Regions from separate parts of the Escherichia fergusonii ATCC 35469 genome, predicted to be linked through region 1. Evidence: predicted binding sites of a transcription regulator. Region 1 holds the regulator's gene; the other holds the start of a gene.
What was found. The regulator PurR, encoded in region 1, represses purine synthesis genes. The targets are predictions, from matches to a motif close to CANGCAAACGTTTGCNTG.
Positions count from the first base shown of each region.

Region 1 (7,393 bases):
TGCCTACATCAACAGACAAACCAACACGAATCAGCGTGGATTAGTGAAGAGAACTTTCGCCGCTTGCGTCTGCGATCACTCCAGGCAGCACGAGAAGCTACTCGCCCTGTTTCTGCGAATATCTATACCCGCCTGCTTCTGGAGTGCCAGGGGATTTTGCCAACAACGGATGGTAGTGCGGCATTGTTTAATCAGGCAACACAGGGGATCTATGAAGGCACTGAAGGTGTGGTTCGGGTCATTGAACAACTCGCCGGGTTAGGTATTCCAGCCTCGTTATGGGAAAGCCAGATCTTTCCTGCACGCGTACAGGATTATTCAACAGAAATGTTGGACGAACTGCTGGCAACAGGTGTGGTGGTCTGGTCCGGGCAGAGAAAATTAGGTGAAGATGATGGTCTGGTCGCCTTACATTTACAGGAGTATTGTGCAGAAACACTGACGCTGCCACCACTTGATGCTCCTTCGCTCTCACCGCTACAGCACGCAATTTTACGTATACTGGCAAGTGGTGGCGCATGGTTTGCACAACAAATTAGTCTGCAGGTTACTCCTCAACCGGGAGATGCCAACCAGTTCCACGAGGCCTTGTGGGGGTTGGTCTGGCAAGGATATATCACCAGTGATATCTGGACACCACTTCGCGCACTAACGCGAGCGGCACCTCCTGTTCGTCATCAGTCGCGCAGAACCTCACGACTGCGTCGGGGACATGTAAGCTATGCTCCACGCCCGGAAAGTGCGTTGCCGCGAGCGTCTTATCATACCGCCGCTCTTGTCGGACGTTGGTCTCTATTGCCAACAGCGCCTATGGACACCACCGAACAGATGCTGGCCCAGACAGAGAACATACTTGATCGCTATGGCATTATTAGCAGACGTGCAGTTATGGCTGAAAATCTGGCGGGTGGATTTCCGGCAATGCAGACGCTTTGCCGAAGTATGGAGGACACAGGACGTATTTTACGTGGGCGCTTTGTAGAGGGATTAGGGGGCGCACAGTTTGCAGAAAGAAATACCATCGACCGGTTACGTGATCTCGCTGCCACTTTAGCGCTAAAGGCGAAGTTTACACCCGTTAGCCTGTCAGCCAGCGATCCTGCTAATCCCTGGGGATATTTGCTGCCCTGGCCCGAACATTCATCTTCTCTTGTTCCCACTCGCCGCACGGGTGCATTGGTGGTGATTTGCGGTGGGCGATTACAGTTATATTTGGCTCAGGGAGGAAGGAAAATGCTTGTCTGGTATCACAACGAAAGTGAAATTTTGCTGCCAGATGTATTACAAGCCTTAACCAATGGGCTACGTCGTGAGCCTCGATTGCGTTTTACTCTGCTGGAAATCAATGACAAACCTGTCCGCCAGTCACCGTTATTCACCCCTTTACGCGAAGTCGGTTTTTCCAGTTCCCCCCAGGGGCTGGACTGGGGATAAGATTAAGAAAAAGGGAATCTTATTTTACAAGATTCCCCTGAGACTGATGGCAAACGCCAAATTGCCAGATGCGCTTAGCCAGTGACGGTGATTTATTCAGCGTCAGTCTGATCTTTATATTTTGCAGCGGTTTCTTTAATTAACTGCTGCAATTCGCCACGCTGATACATTTCAATCACGATATCACAGCCGCCGACCAGCTCGCCGTCTACCCACAACTGCGGGAATGTCGGCCAGTTGGCATATTTCGGTAACTCAGCACGAATATCTGGGTTCTGCAAAATATCAACATAAGCAAAACGCTCACCGCAAGCGGACAGCGCCTGCACTGCCTGAGCGGAAAAACCGCAGCTAGGGAGTTTTGGCGAACCTTTCATGTACAGGAGAATCGGGTTTTCAGTGATCTGGCGCTGGATTTTTTCGATTGTGGAGCTCATTGTCTTGCTTCCTTAACTTCTTTACGACAGAAACCTGCATTGTAACGGCACAGGCTGCTATCAGAAAATAACATTTTCATTACGCTTATTAATTTTATCCCCTGTTGCCAAAAGTTGCATTGAAAATATTGTTTACGACCTTGCTGAGCACGTTTCAATCTCAGGGTATGGCCCTGGTTAATCACGCCGTTTTTTTGCGCTATTTAACGAAACGCAATTTTTAACAATTAAAGCTATTAACTTTTTTACTTTCTTTAGTTTAGAATCATCGAGTTTTGTAAATCACCCGCAGGCATGATGGACCTGCCTTTACAGAGGATTGCTCAGTGGCGCGGATAAACCGAATCTCGATCACGCTCTGTGCTTTGCTGTTTACTACACTCCCTTTCACGCCAATGGCCCATGCTTCCAAGCAAGCCAGGGCAACGTCTGCCACAACGCATGTAACACAAAAGGCAGAGAAAAAGAAAAGCACGACCACAACGAAAAAAACAGCGAAAGCCAGTAAGAACACCAATAAAAAAGCCGTCAGCAAAAATAAAACTAGCAGTAAAACCGCCTCATCGTCTAAAAAACGTCTTAACACATCACCCGCTAAAGTCAGCAAAACAGCCAGCCACAAGGCTAAAGCAACCACCAAAAAGGTAACGACTGTCGCCTGGACCGAGAAATGCACACCACGTAAAGGGCGTAAACCAGTCTGTGTAAAAGTGCGTAATGCCGCGCCAGGCACCATTGCTGATGCCCATAAAGCCAGAGTGCAAAAAGCCACTAAAACGGCAATGAACAAACTAATGCAGCAAATTGGCAAACCGTATCGTTGGGGAGGCACGTCTCCACGCACAGGATTTGATTGCAGTGGTCTGGTTTATTACGCCTACAAAGATCTGGTTAAATTCCGCATTCCTCGTACTGCTAATGAGATGTATCACCTGCGTGATGCGGCGCCCATTGAACGCAGTGAATTGAAAAATGGTGATCTGGTGTTCTTTCGTACCCAAGGTCGTGGTACTGCAGATCATGTAGGGGTTTATGTGGGTAACGGAAAATTCATCCAGTCGCCGCGTAGTGGTCAGGAAATCAAAATCACCTCTTTGAGTGAAGATTACTGGCAACGCCATTATGTCGGCGCTCGCCGGGTGATGACCCCACAAACCATCCGCTAAAAATTTACCCTGTTGTGAACGCAACAGGGTAAGTTCATCTTTTGTCTCACCTTTTATTTTGTTACCCTATCCTCACGCACAATAAGGCTATTGTGCGTATACTCGTCATAATTCAGGTTGCATGGGAGATGGTTGCGTTCGCTTACTGTCTGCCTGCCCCCCTAATTAAGTAGAGTAATTCCAATAATGAAGAAGGAGAGTAGCAATGTCGTTTGAATTACCTGCACTACCGTATGCCAAAGATGCATTGGCTCCGCACATCTCTGCGGAAACCATTGAGTACCACTATGGCAAACATCACCAGACGTATGTCACTAACCTGAACAACCTGATCAAAGGTACCGCGTTTGAAGGTAAGTCTCTGGAAGAGATTATTCGTAGCTCTGAAGGTGGCGTATTTAACAACGCCGCTCAGGTCTGGAACCACACCTTCTACTGGAACTGCCTGGCTCCGAATGCTGGCGGTGAACCAACAGGTAAACTCGCGGAAGCCATCGCAGCCTCTTTCGGTAGCTTTGCTGACTTCAAAGCACAGTTTACTGATGCGGCTATCAAAAACTTTGGTTCTGGCTGGACCTGGTTGGTGAAAAACAGCGATGGCAAACTGGCTATCGTGTCGACCTCTAACGCGGGCACTCCGCTGACTACTGACGCGAAACCGCTGCTGACCGTTGACGTCTGGGAACACGCTTACTACATCGACTATCGTAATGCACGTCCTGGCTACCTGGAGCATTTCTGGGCACTGGTAAACTGGGAATTTGCTGCGAAAAACTTCGCTGAGTAATTGTGATAACGCAGAAGGCTTTCCCTTCTGCGTTTTTGTTTGCTATCAACCCGCCACGCATACCGCCTCAGGTTGTTTACGCGCCGAAATAAACACCAACAGTAACGCCACCCCGGCAATGATTGCCCCCATCACCGGAACAAAACTGTAGCCCAGGCCGCCGGATATCACCGCGCCACCAGCTGCCGCACCTAAAGCGTTTCCTAAATTAAACGCCCCAATATTGACCGAAGAAGATAGCCCCGGCGCTTCACTGGCAACGCGCATCACCCGCATTTGCAATGGTGGAACAACAGCAAAGGTAGCCGCCCCCCAGACAACCATCGCGACCGCGGCACCATACTCATTGCGTGCCAGGAATGGAATCAGCAACATAATCACCATCAGCAAGAATAAAAAGCCTTTTAGCGTTCCATTCACAGAGCGATCAGCAAATTTGCCGCCCAGGTAATTGCCGATAGAAAAACCAACACCAATCAACACCAGCATTGCCGTTACGAACACAGGCGTCGCATGGGTAATGGTTTGTAATACAGGAGAGATATAGGTATAGAGCGTAAACATGGCCCCCGCGCCCAGTACCGTGGTCAGCAGTGCTGAGAGCACTTGCGGTCGTAACAGCACACCCAGTTCTTTTTTGACATCTGGCCGTGCCCCTGCCCCACCTTTTGGTAAAGAGAACCAAAGACTGACCATTGAAACCACCCCTAACACTGCCGTTGCCATAAAGGACATTCGCCAGCCAATTGTTTCACCAAGCCAGGTGGCTGCGGGTACGCCACCAATATTAGCCAGCGTCAACCCCATAAACATCGTGGCAACGGCACTCGCCTGCTTGTGCTTAGGCACTACGCTTGCAGCGACAACCGAACCAAGACCGAAGAAGGCGCCATGGTTAAGGCTGGTCAAAATACGTGACAACATTAATGTGGTGTAATCTGGCGCAATCGCAGAAAGTACATTACCAAGCGTAAAGATTGCCATCAGAAAAATCAGGGCGTTACGTCGGGCGCGATGAGAAAGTAACAATGTCATTAAAGGCGCACCAACCATGACTCCCACGGCATAGGCACTAATCAACATACCAGCCGCAGGTATGGAGACATCCACACCACGAGCGATCACAGGCAACAAGCCCATTGGGGAGAATTCCGTTGTCCCAATACCAAATGCGCCAATTGCCAGCGCCAGCAAGGGATAATTTATCTTCATGCTTCGACTCCACGTCTTCGCGTTTTACGCGATACCTAAGTAAGTGGAGAAAAGCATGACATCAATCACAAAATAATGAAAATAACAAATTTACAAAACACTTTTGCAGATTTGCTAACAATTGGAGAAGAGCGAATGAGGGAGAGAATTCTCCCTCGGGGTAAAAATCAGTGCAGAGCTGCGGTCAGACCACCCGCAACGATCAAAGCGAGGACGATTAAGGTCGTAATTAAAGAGTATTTCAGATCATTGCTCATCAAGTTTTCTCCTTTTTATTCCCACACAAAAAGTGATGTAGCGCATTTTTGCATACATTTGGCTAAAAATCTCCCGCCATTTAGCGTGATAACTGTTTTTAGCACTTCCCCTTTTGGTCAAGATCGGCCAAAATTCCACGCTTACAAGTATAGCGTACCGGCCATTGACCCCTTCCTGTCGTTCCGTGTCGTATTTTCCGGCGTGCCGCAACCCTGACGTTGCGCTCAGGGTGTGTAAAGGCAAACGTTTACCTGGCATTTAATGGAGTTATGGATCGGGTCTGGAGTGAGATGTAATGGCAACAATCAAAGATGTAGCGAAGCGAGCAAACGTTTCCACTACAACTGTTTCACACGTAATCAACAAAACACGCTTTGTTGCGGAAGAAACCCGTAATGCCGTCTGGGCAGCAATCAAAGAATTGCATTATTCTCCGAGCGCCGTTGCTCGAAGTCTGAAGGTTAACCACACCAAGTCAATCGGCCTGCTGGCAACCAGTAGTGAAGCTGCTTATTTTGCGGAAATCATTGAAGCGGTTGAGAAAAACTGCTTCCAGAAAGGCTACACGCTGATTTTGGGTAATGCCTGGAACAACCTGGAAAAGCAACGTGCTTACCTTTCCATGATGGCGCAAAAGCGCGTGGATGGATTGCTGGTAATGTGTTCTGAATATCCAGAGCCCTTGCTCACCATGCTGGAAGAGTATCGCCACATCCCAATGGTGGTCATGGATTGGGGTGAGGCAAAAGCTGATTTCACCGATGCCGTGATTGATAACGCTTTTGAAGGCGGATACATGGCAGGTCGTTACCTGATTGAACGTGGACACCGCGATATCGGCGTAATCCCCGGACCTCTGGAACGTAATACCGGCGCGGGTCGTCTGGCAGGCTTTATGAAAGCGATGGAAGAAGCGCTGATTAAAGTGCCGGAAAACTGGATCGTACAGGGAGATTTCGAACCAGAATCTGGTTATCGCGCAATGCAGCAGATTCTTGCGCAAACGCATCGCCCCACGGCAGTTTTCTGTGGTGGCGATATCATGGCCATGGGTGCATTGTGTGCTGCCGATGAAATGGGCCTGCGTGTACCACAAGATATTTCAGTGATCGGTTATGATAACGTGCGCAACGCCCGTTACTTCACGCCAGCACTGACAACTATTCACCAGCCAAAAGATTCACTGGGCGAAACAGCATTCAACATGTTGCTGGACCGTATTGTGAATAAGCGTGAAGAACCGCAATCCATTGAAGTACATCCGCGCCTGATTGAACGTCGTTCTGTCGCAGATGGTCCTTTCCGCGACTATCGTCGTTAAGATGTCTTTGTGGGAGCCGATTCTGGCTCCCGCAACCACTCTTTATTCAGCGTTTCGCTGTCTCCCAGATAATCCAGCAACCAGGCGAGCGCTGGTGACATATCGTTTTGCTGCCAGGTAAGACAACAGGCAGCGTCCGGGAATGGATTTTCAAGCTGTAGCGCTACCCATTTACCGCTGTCGATCCACGGCTTGGCAAAATGCGTAGGTACCATCGCCATGCATAACCCAGCGGAAATACAGGTAGCTGAAGACTCCCAGTCCGGTACCACTACCCTTTTTTGGTTATCCAACAACCAGGTAATACGTTTTGGTAGATTTCTTGATGTGTCTTCACGCACCAACGAGGGCCAGTTGCGCAACGTATCATCACTTAATGGCCCCGGCATTGCTGCCAGTGGATGATGACTGGCAACCACGCAACACCAACTCAACATTCCCATATCGCGAAACGTATAGCGCCCCCCTACAGGAATCGCTTGTGTCGCGCCTATAGCCAGTTCCACACGTCCGTCAGCCAGTGCATCCCAGACACCATTGAAGACTTCCTGGAATACGCGCAATTCAACATCGTCAAAATGACGGTAAAAATCGACGATCAATTGACGTGTACGTTCTGGACGAACAATGTTATCCACCGCGATGGCCAACTCACCTCGCCACCCATTGGCAATTTGCTGGCATTGTTGTCGCGTGATCTGCATTTTTTTGATAACAGATCGCCCCTCTTTCAGAAACCATGCTCCCGCCGGAGTCAGTTCTACATCACGGTGTCGGC
Region 1 is NC_011740.1:1,422,248-1,429,640, reverse strand. Features, by position in the region: gene EFER_RS07035 (ATP-dependent helicase) at 1-1,434, shown strand, start outside; gene EFER_RS07030 (Grx4 family monothiol glutaredoxin) at 1,527-1,871, opposite strand; gene EFER_RS07025 (C40 family peptidase) at 2,198-3,037, shown strand; gene sodB (superoxide dismutase [Fe]) at 3,243-3,824, shown strand; gene EFER_RS07015 (MFS transporter) at 3,870-5,036, opposite strand; gene cydH (cytochrome bd-I oxidase subunit CydH) at 5,204-5,293, opposite strand; gene purR (HTH-type transcriptional repressor PurR) at 5,590-6,615, shown strand; gene punR (DNA-binding transcriptional activator PunR) at 6,612-7,393, opposite strand, start outside.

Region 2 (7,393 bases), 160 kb from region 1:
TTGGTCAGGAGCAAAGCCATGTTGCGCGTCATCGATACAGAAACTTGTGGTTTACAGGGCGGAATTGTTGAAATCGCGTCTGTTGACGTGGTGGATGGTAAAATTACTAACCCTATGAGTCACCTGGTACGCCCTGACCGTCCAATCACCCCTCAGGCAATGGCTATCCACCGTATTACTGAAGCCATGGTCGCGGATAAACCGTGGATTGAGGAAGTGATCCCGCATTATTACGGTAGCGACTGGTATGTTGCACATAATGCCAGTTTTGACCGTCGTGTATTGCCAGAAATGCCTGGCGAGTGGATCTGCACCATGAAGCTTTCGCGGCATTTATGGCCGGGAATCAAATACAGCAATATGGCTTTGTATAAATCGCGCAAACTGAATGTTCAAACACCACCAGGGCTACATCATCACCGGGCCTTATATGACTGTTACATTACTGCGGCGTTGCTGATTGATATTATGAATGTCTCTGGCTGGACAGCAGAGCAAATGGCCAATATCACCGGACGTCCAGCCTTGCTGACGACATTTACCTTCGGCAAATATCGTGGCAAAGCGGTCTCTGAAATTGCTGAACGTGATCCGGGCTACCTGCGATGGTTGTTTAATAATCTCGACAGTATGAGCCCGGAACTACGGTTAACGCTGAAACATTATCTGGGAAATGCGTGATTGTGCGTAGTGCCTGGTAATGTTCCCTGCGCCAGTGCGATCAAAAATGCGAACTCCAGGGCTACGCCTTCATAAGATTTAAAGCGCCCGGATTTCCCACCATGCCCCGAATCCATGTCTGTACAGAGCAGTAAAAGATTTTTGTCGGTTTTTAATTCCCGCAGTTTAGCGACCCATTTTGCCGGTTCCCAGTATTGTACTTGTGAATCATGCAGACCAGTTGTCACCAGCAGATGGGGGTAATCCTGCGTAGTAACATTGTCATACGGGCTGTAGCTTTTTATATAGCTGTAATACTCGGGATCTTGCGGATTGCCCCACTCTTCGAATTCTCCTGTCGTTAAAGGGATCGACTCATCAAGCATTGTTGTCAGTACATCGACAAACGGAACTTGCGCAATAACACCGTGAAACAGTTCAGGTCGTTCATTAATGGCAACCCCCATTAACATCCCGCCTGCACTCCCTCCCATGCCGAAACAAAGTGAAGGTGAACCGTAGCCCAGTTTTAATAACGCATCGCAAGCATCAAGATAGTCGTTGAAGGTATTTTTCTTTTTGAGAAACTTGCCATCTTCGTACCATTGTTGCCCCAGTTCACCGCCTCCACGCACATGCACAATGGCGTAAACAAACCCGCGATCCAACAGGCTGAGTCGGCTACTACTGAAATCCGCATCAATACTTGCCCCGTATGAGCCATAGCCATACACCAGCAACGGATTTTGTCCCTTACGAAAATGTTTTCGATGGTAAACCAGAGAAACTGGCACTTCGACGCCATCTCTCGCCGTAATCCACACATGTTCACTGCGATAGTTATCAGGATTAAAACCGGGCACTTCTGTCTGCTTAAGGGCGCGTCGTTCACCGGTATCCATGTCCAGTTCAAATAAAGTATCTGGTGTGGTCATCGAGGAGTAACCATAGCGCAAACGCGAGGTTTCAGGTTCTGGATTGTAAGCAAGCCAGGTTACATATGCAGGATCATCAAAGGCTATACCAATCACTTCCCGTGTTTTGCGATTAATTTGCCGCAAACTTGTCAGGCCGCGTTGCCTCTCCTCTACCACCAGCCAGTCGGTAAACAGCGTAAATCCTTCCAGCATAATGTTTTCACGCGGCGGGATCAGTTCTTCCCACGCCTGCTCATCACGCACCCGGGTACGGTAAAGGCCAAAGTTTTTACCATTTCGATTTGAACGCAGATAAAACTTATGTTGATAGTGGTCGAGACTGTATTCGTGATCTTTACGTCTTGGCAGAAAGACAAACGGTTCGGCATCGGCTAATTCTGCGTCCAACAGTTGCACTTCGCTGGTTGTAGCACTGGCCAGATGAATCACCACATAATGTTTTGATGTGGTTTTGTGCAGACTGACATAAAACGTGTCGTCTTTCTCTTCATAGATAAGCTCATCGTGAGTGAATGGCGTGCCAACGTTATGCCGCCAAACCTGATAAGGCAAAAGTGTGGTGGGATGTTTTCGCACATAATAAAAAGTGAGCGAGTCATTGGCCCAGACAAATTCCGGTGCCACATTGTCGAGCAATTCTGGATACCAGTTACCGGTTTGCAGGTTACGAAAACGAATGCCGTATTGCCGCCGTGAAAGATAATCTTCCGCCAGTGCCATAATGGTGTTATCAGGCGAGATAGCAAGCCCACCGAGTGAATAAAACTCACTATGTGCTGCGCGTTTGTTCGCATCCAGTAATGTGGTCCACTCATCCCACTCTTCACTGAGCACCGACTGGCGTTGATAAATGGCGTATTCGCAACCTGGTTCGTAAATATGACGATAGCGATAACCGTTTTTCACATAGGGTGCTGATTCTTCTCGCGGCGGAATACGGTCGATAATCTCCTTTAATACCCGCTCCTGGAGCGCCTGCTGCGTAGACATAATTTGGTGTCCGTACGCATTTTCATCTTTGAGATACTCCAGCACTTCTGGCTGCGAGCGGGTGTCATCCCGCAGCCAGAAATAATTATCGATGCGCGTGTCGCCATGTAGCGTTAACTCATGGGGTATTCGGTTAGCTTTCGGTAGCATGTTATTGTTCTTTCTGAATGAAACATCCTATAAGGGTGGCAAAAGTCACCCGGGATGCAAGCGAAACATGCAACTCTATGATGGGACGTTAACCTGACAACGCATTCTTTTGCTGTTGTAAATCATGTTCAATCCCTTCACGTACATCCTGCGGGATCTTCAGTGCATCACCCAAGGCATTCAGGTAACTGCGTTCCATAAAATGATCGATATCTATTGCCGCGCAGCTAAGGAAGTAAATTTCCAGTGCCTCTTCCTCGTTACGAATCCCTTTTGCCAGGCGTTGAGGATCAAGCGGCTGTTCAATGGCTTGCTCAATGAGAACTCTTCCCTGCTCTTCAATACCCGCTTCACGTAGCTGAGTGTCAATCGCAGCACGTTCTTTGGCATCAATATGTCCATCGCTTTTCGCAGCAAACACCAGGGTGAGGATTAAGCGCTCAGTGCGTTCATCAAGTGGTGATGACTGATTGCCAAATTGAGGTTCATTTTGATGGGCAGCTCGCACTTTCTCTTTGTACTTATTCCACAGGACCGTACCTGCTACCGCACCGCCTCCAACCAGCAGAGCACTGGTACCATATTTACTGAGTAATTTACGAGATGATTTATTGGCAATAAGCAAACCTGCCAGACCGCCTAGTGCGCCAGGTACAAGTAATTTACTTAATCCCTGAACACCAGAGGCGTTTGAAACATTTTGCCCAAGCAGAGATTGTAATTGATTCAGCCAGTTAGCCATTTTGCCTCTCAAAGAGTGATGTTGGATTTGTATAGCATACCTGACGGGTACGTCAGAAAATGTATGTGAGGAAAAAGTTTCGCAAATGAAATGAGCAGAGACGGGAAGTTAAAGAAAAGGCTATCTGCAATACTAGCCTAATCTACTGATAGTATTGCAGTTTAAAGAATAAAAAAGATTTTCGACTCCTAACGGAGCCAGGATAATTGCACTAATTTTTGTTTATTGCCGGTGATACTCAGCTGTACCTGCTTTGCAATCGACCGTAACCAGATAATGAATATCGGCGCTTTTACCTCGAACTGTCAGTGGTACACGCCATTTATCATCCTTACCCTGAATATCCCGCACACTGACCCATGCGACAGGATCGGCCTGGCCGACTGATTTTTGATCGTCAGCCCAGCGTACAACCCTGTTTTGTTGGTAATCACGTTTGACGCTGGCAGCAATGCCATTTGCATCAAGCCCTTCACATTTGGGAAATGTTACCGATTTGCTTGTCTCGTTGTCGACAGCGATAACTGACGCACTCGCACCAAGCAGTAACATAGCCAACAACGCTCCTCTTTTATTCATCTTTTTCTCCATAGCACAATGATTCAGGAGAAAGCATGGTACAAATCGTCAGGAGCGCAAGTCGCTTTATGCTGCCTGAGAATCGTCCTCAGTATCTGAGGAAGGTTCCACCACTTGTGGCGTCGGTAGTTTGCCCGTTTTCAGAATTGTACTGAGCACATCTTTTTGTCCTGCCAGCCACAAAGAGAGCGCCTCTCGCTGTGCATCTTCCATGTGAACTGGCGAACAAGCCAGCCATGTATCGAGCATATCCGCCGTATCAAGCATTTTGTCATACGCATCGGCTTCCTTTTTGCTGGCAAACGACATTTTTTCTTCACCCTCACGAATGACTACGTATTTAACTTCAACCGCCATTTTGCAGCCTCTTACTATAACTGTGTTTTTATACAGTATATTCACTTTAGTTGAGTTTTGCAAGCAAGCATAAAGACATACGCAAACGTTTTCGTTTATACTGCGGCGGAATTTTTCAGGGGATTTAGATATGACGGTATTAGGCACAGCGCTGCGTCCGGCAGCAACGCGAGTAATGTTATTGGGTTCTGGCGAACTGGGTAAAGAAGTGGCGATTGAGTGTCAGCGACTTGGCGTGGAAGTCATTGCCGTTGACCGCTATGCTGATGCCCCCGCCATGCATGTCGCGCATCGTTCATATGTAATTAATATGCTGGATGGCGATGCGCTACGTCATGTGGTGGAACAGGAAAAACCCCATTACATCGTGCCAGAAATTGAGGCTATCGCTACTGATACTCTTGTGAAGCTGGAGCAAGAAGGCCAGCATGTTGTGCCTTGTGCGCGGGCCACACAGTTGACCATGAATCGTGAAGGTATTCGGCGTCTGGCCGCAGAAGAACTTCAATTACCCACATCGACATATCGCTTCGCCGAAAGCGAAGAAAACTTCCTTACTGCGGTAGAAGAAATAGGCTATCCGTGCATTGTTAAACCAGTGATGAGTTCATCAGGCAAAGGACAAAGTTTTATTCGCAGTGCCGAACAACTGACTCAAGCCTGGGAATATGCGCAGCAAGGCGGACGTGCGGGCGCAGGCCGGGTCATCGTAGAAGGTGTGGTGAAGTTTGACTTTGAAATTACCCTGCTGACTGTCAGTGCCGTGGATGGTGTTCATTTTTGTGATCCAGTCGGGCATCGTCAGCAGGACGGTGATTATCGTGAATCCTGGCAACCACAACAGATGAGTAAGCTGGCGCTGGAACGTGCTCAGGAGATCGCCCGCAAGGTGGTACTTGCACTGGGTGGTTACGGCCTGTTTGGTGTAGAGCTTTTTGTCTGTGGCGACGAGGTCATTTTCAGTGAGGTCTCCCCTCGCCCCCATGACACCGGAATGGTGACACTAATTTCTCAGGATCTCTCTGAATTTGCACTTCACGTACGTGCTTTCCTCGGCTTACCAATTGGTGCAATTCGTCAATATGGGCCTTCTGCCTCTGCCGTAATTCTGCCGCAACTAACCAGCCAGAATGTAACCTTTGACAATGTGCAACTTGCTGTTGGGGCTGGTTTGCAGATTCGTTTATTCGGGAAACCAGAAATTGATGGCAGTCGTCGTCTGGGAGTAGTACTGGCTACGGCAGAGAGTATTGAAGAAGCAATTGAACGAGCAAAACACGCTGCGGTGCAGGTGAAAGTACAAGGTTAAATACCGACTGTTAGTACTGACCAATAAAAATGCCCGACTTATGATCGGGCATTTTTATTGCTGATATTTTGTGCTTTGTACATGCCGGATGGGGCGTAAGCGTCTTATCCGGCATACAAATTCAATGTATTGCGGGGTCCATCCGGACTTCAGCAATCTTTTTCTTACAACTTCGCGCCTTCTACTGCCTCACGCGCCAGTTTAGTAATACGGTCGTAATCACCAGCTTCCAGTGCATCCGCCGGAACCAGCCAGGAACCACCAATGCAAAGCACGCTCTTCAACGCCAGGTAGTCACGATAGTTTGCCGGAGAGATACCACCAGTCGGGCAGAAACGAACCTGAGAAAACGGTCCTGCAATCGCCTGCAACGCTTTGGTGCCACCATTTGCTTCAGCCGGGAAGAACTTAAACTCTTTCAGACCGTAATCCATACCCAGCATCAGTTCAGAAACCGTGCTGATACCAGGGATCAGTGGAATAGTGCCTTCGGTTGCTGCTTTCAACAGTGGCTCAGTCAGACCCGGGCTGATAGCAAATTGCGCGCCAGCCTCAGTCACTTCGGCCAGTTGCTGTGGATTCAGAACAGTACCTGCACCTACGATTGCTTCCGGCACTTCTTTTGCAATTGCGCGAATCGCATCAACGGCACAGGCAGTACGTAAAGTCACTTCCAGCACACGTACACCACCAGCAACCAGCGCTTTTGCCATAGGCACCGCATGTTCCAGTTTATTAACCACAATAACCGGTACTACCGGGCCAGTGGTCAGGATGGATTCCGCACTTGTTTTCCAGTTTTTCATCAGAGTTATCTCTCGCCTGATTACAAATTTTAACTTTTAGAAGGTGATACAGGTTGCGCCCTGCTCGGCACCGGATAGTTTTTCGCGTAAAGCACTAAACATTTCACGCCCGGTCCCGATACGCGATGCACTCAGATTCGGAATATGAGGCTGACGGGCGGCAAGTTCTGCTTCATCAACCAGCAGTGTCAGTTCGCCTGTCTGACCATTCACTCGAATAATGTCGCCATCACGTACTTTTGCCAGCAGCCCACCATCGTAGGCTTCCGGTGTCACGTGGATTGCTGACGGCACTTTACCCGAAGCACCAGAAAGCCGTCCATCAGTCACCAACGCAATTTTGAAACAGCGGTCCAATAATACACCAAGTGGCGGCATGAGTTTATGTAATTCTGGCATTCCGTTCGCTTTTGGCCCCTGGTGGCGAACAACAACGACGCAATCCCGGTCCAGCATTCCAGCTTCAAAGGCAGGTAAAACATCATGTTGGCTTTCAAATACGACTGCTGGCGCTTCAATAATCTGGTTTTCAAGGGGGACAGCAGACGTTTTCATGACAGCCCGGCCCAGGTTACCGCTTAATACTTTGGTGCCACCATGATGCGAGAAAGGCTTATCGAAAGACGCAATAACATTGTCGTCGAGAGATTTTTCCGCCCCTTCACGCCAATCCAGCTTACCGTTATTCAGCCACGGCTCCATGGTGTAGCGAGAAAGGCCAAATCCTGCCACGGTATTAACATCTTCATGCAGTAAACCCGCATTCAGCAATTCACGCATTAACACCGGTACACCACCTGCCGCCTGGAAGTGGTTAATATCAGCCGGGCCATTAGGATAGAGACGCGCCAGGAGAGGAACA
Region 2 is NC_011740.1:1,264,849-1,272,241, reverse strand. Features, by position in the region: gene exoX (exodeoxyribonuclease X) at 19-681, shown strand; gene ptrB (oligopeptidase B) at 663-2,738, opposite strand; gene EFER_RS06205 (tellurite resistance TerB family protein) at 2,827-3,480, opposite strand; gene yebF (protein YebF) at 3,703-4,059, opposite strand; gene yebG (DNA damage-inducible protein YebG) at 4,126-4,416, opposite strand; gene purT (formate-dependent phosphoribosylglycinamide formyltransferase) at 4,547-5,725, shown strand; gene kdgA (bifunctional 4-hydroxy-2-oxoglutarate aldolase/2-dehydro-3-deoxy-phosphogluconate aldolase) at 5,890-6,531, opposite strand; gene edd (phosphogluconate dehydratase) at 6,568-7,393, opposite strand, start outside.
Region 2: the regulator PurR is predicted to act here: its motif matches at 4,495-4,512, upstream of purT (formate-dependent phosphoribosylglycinamide formyltransferase).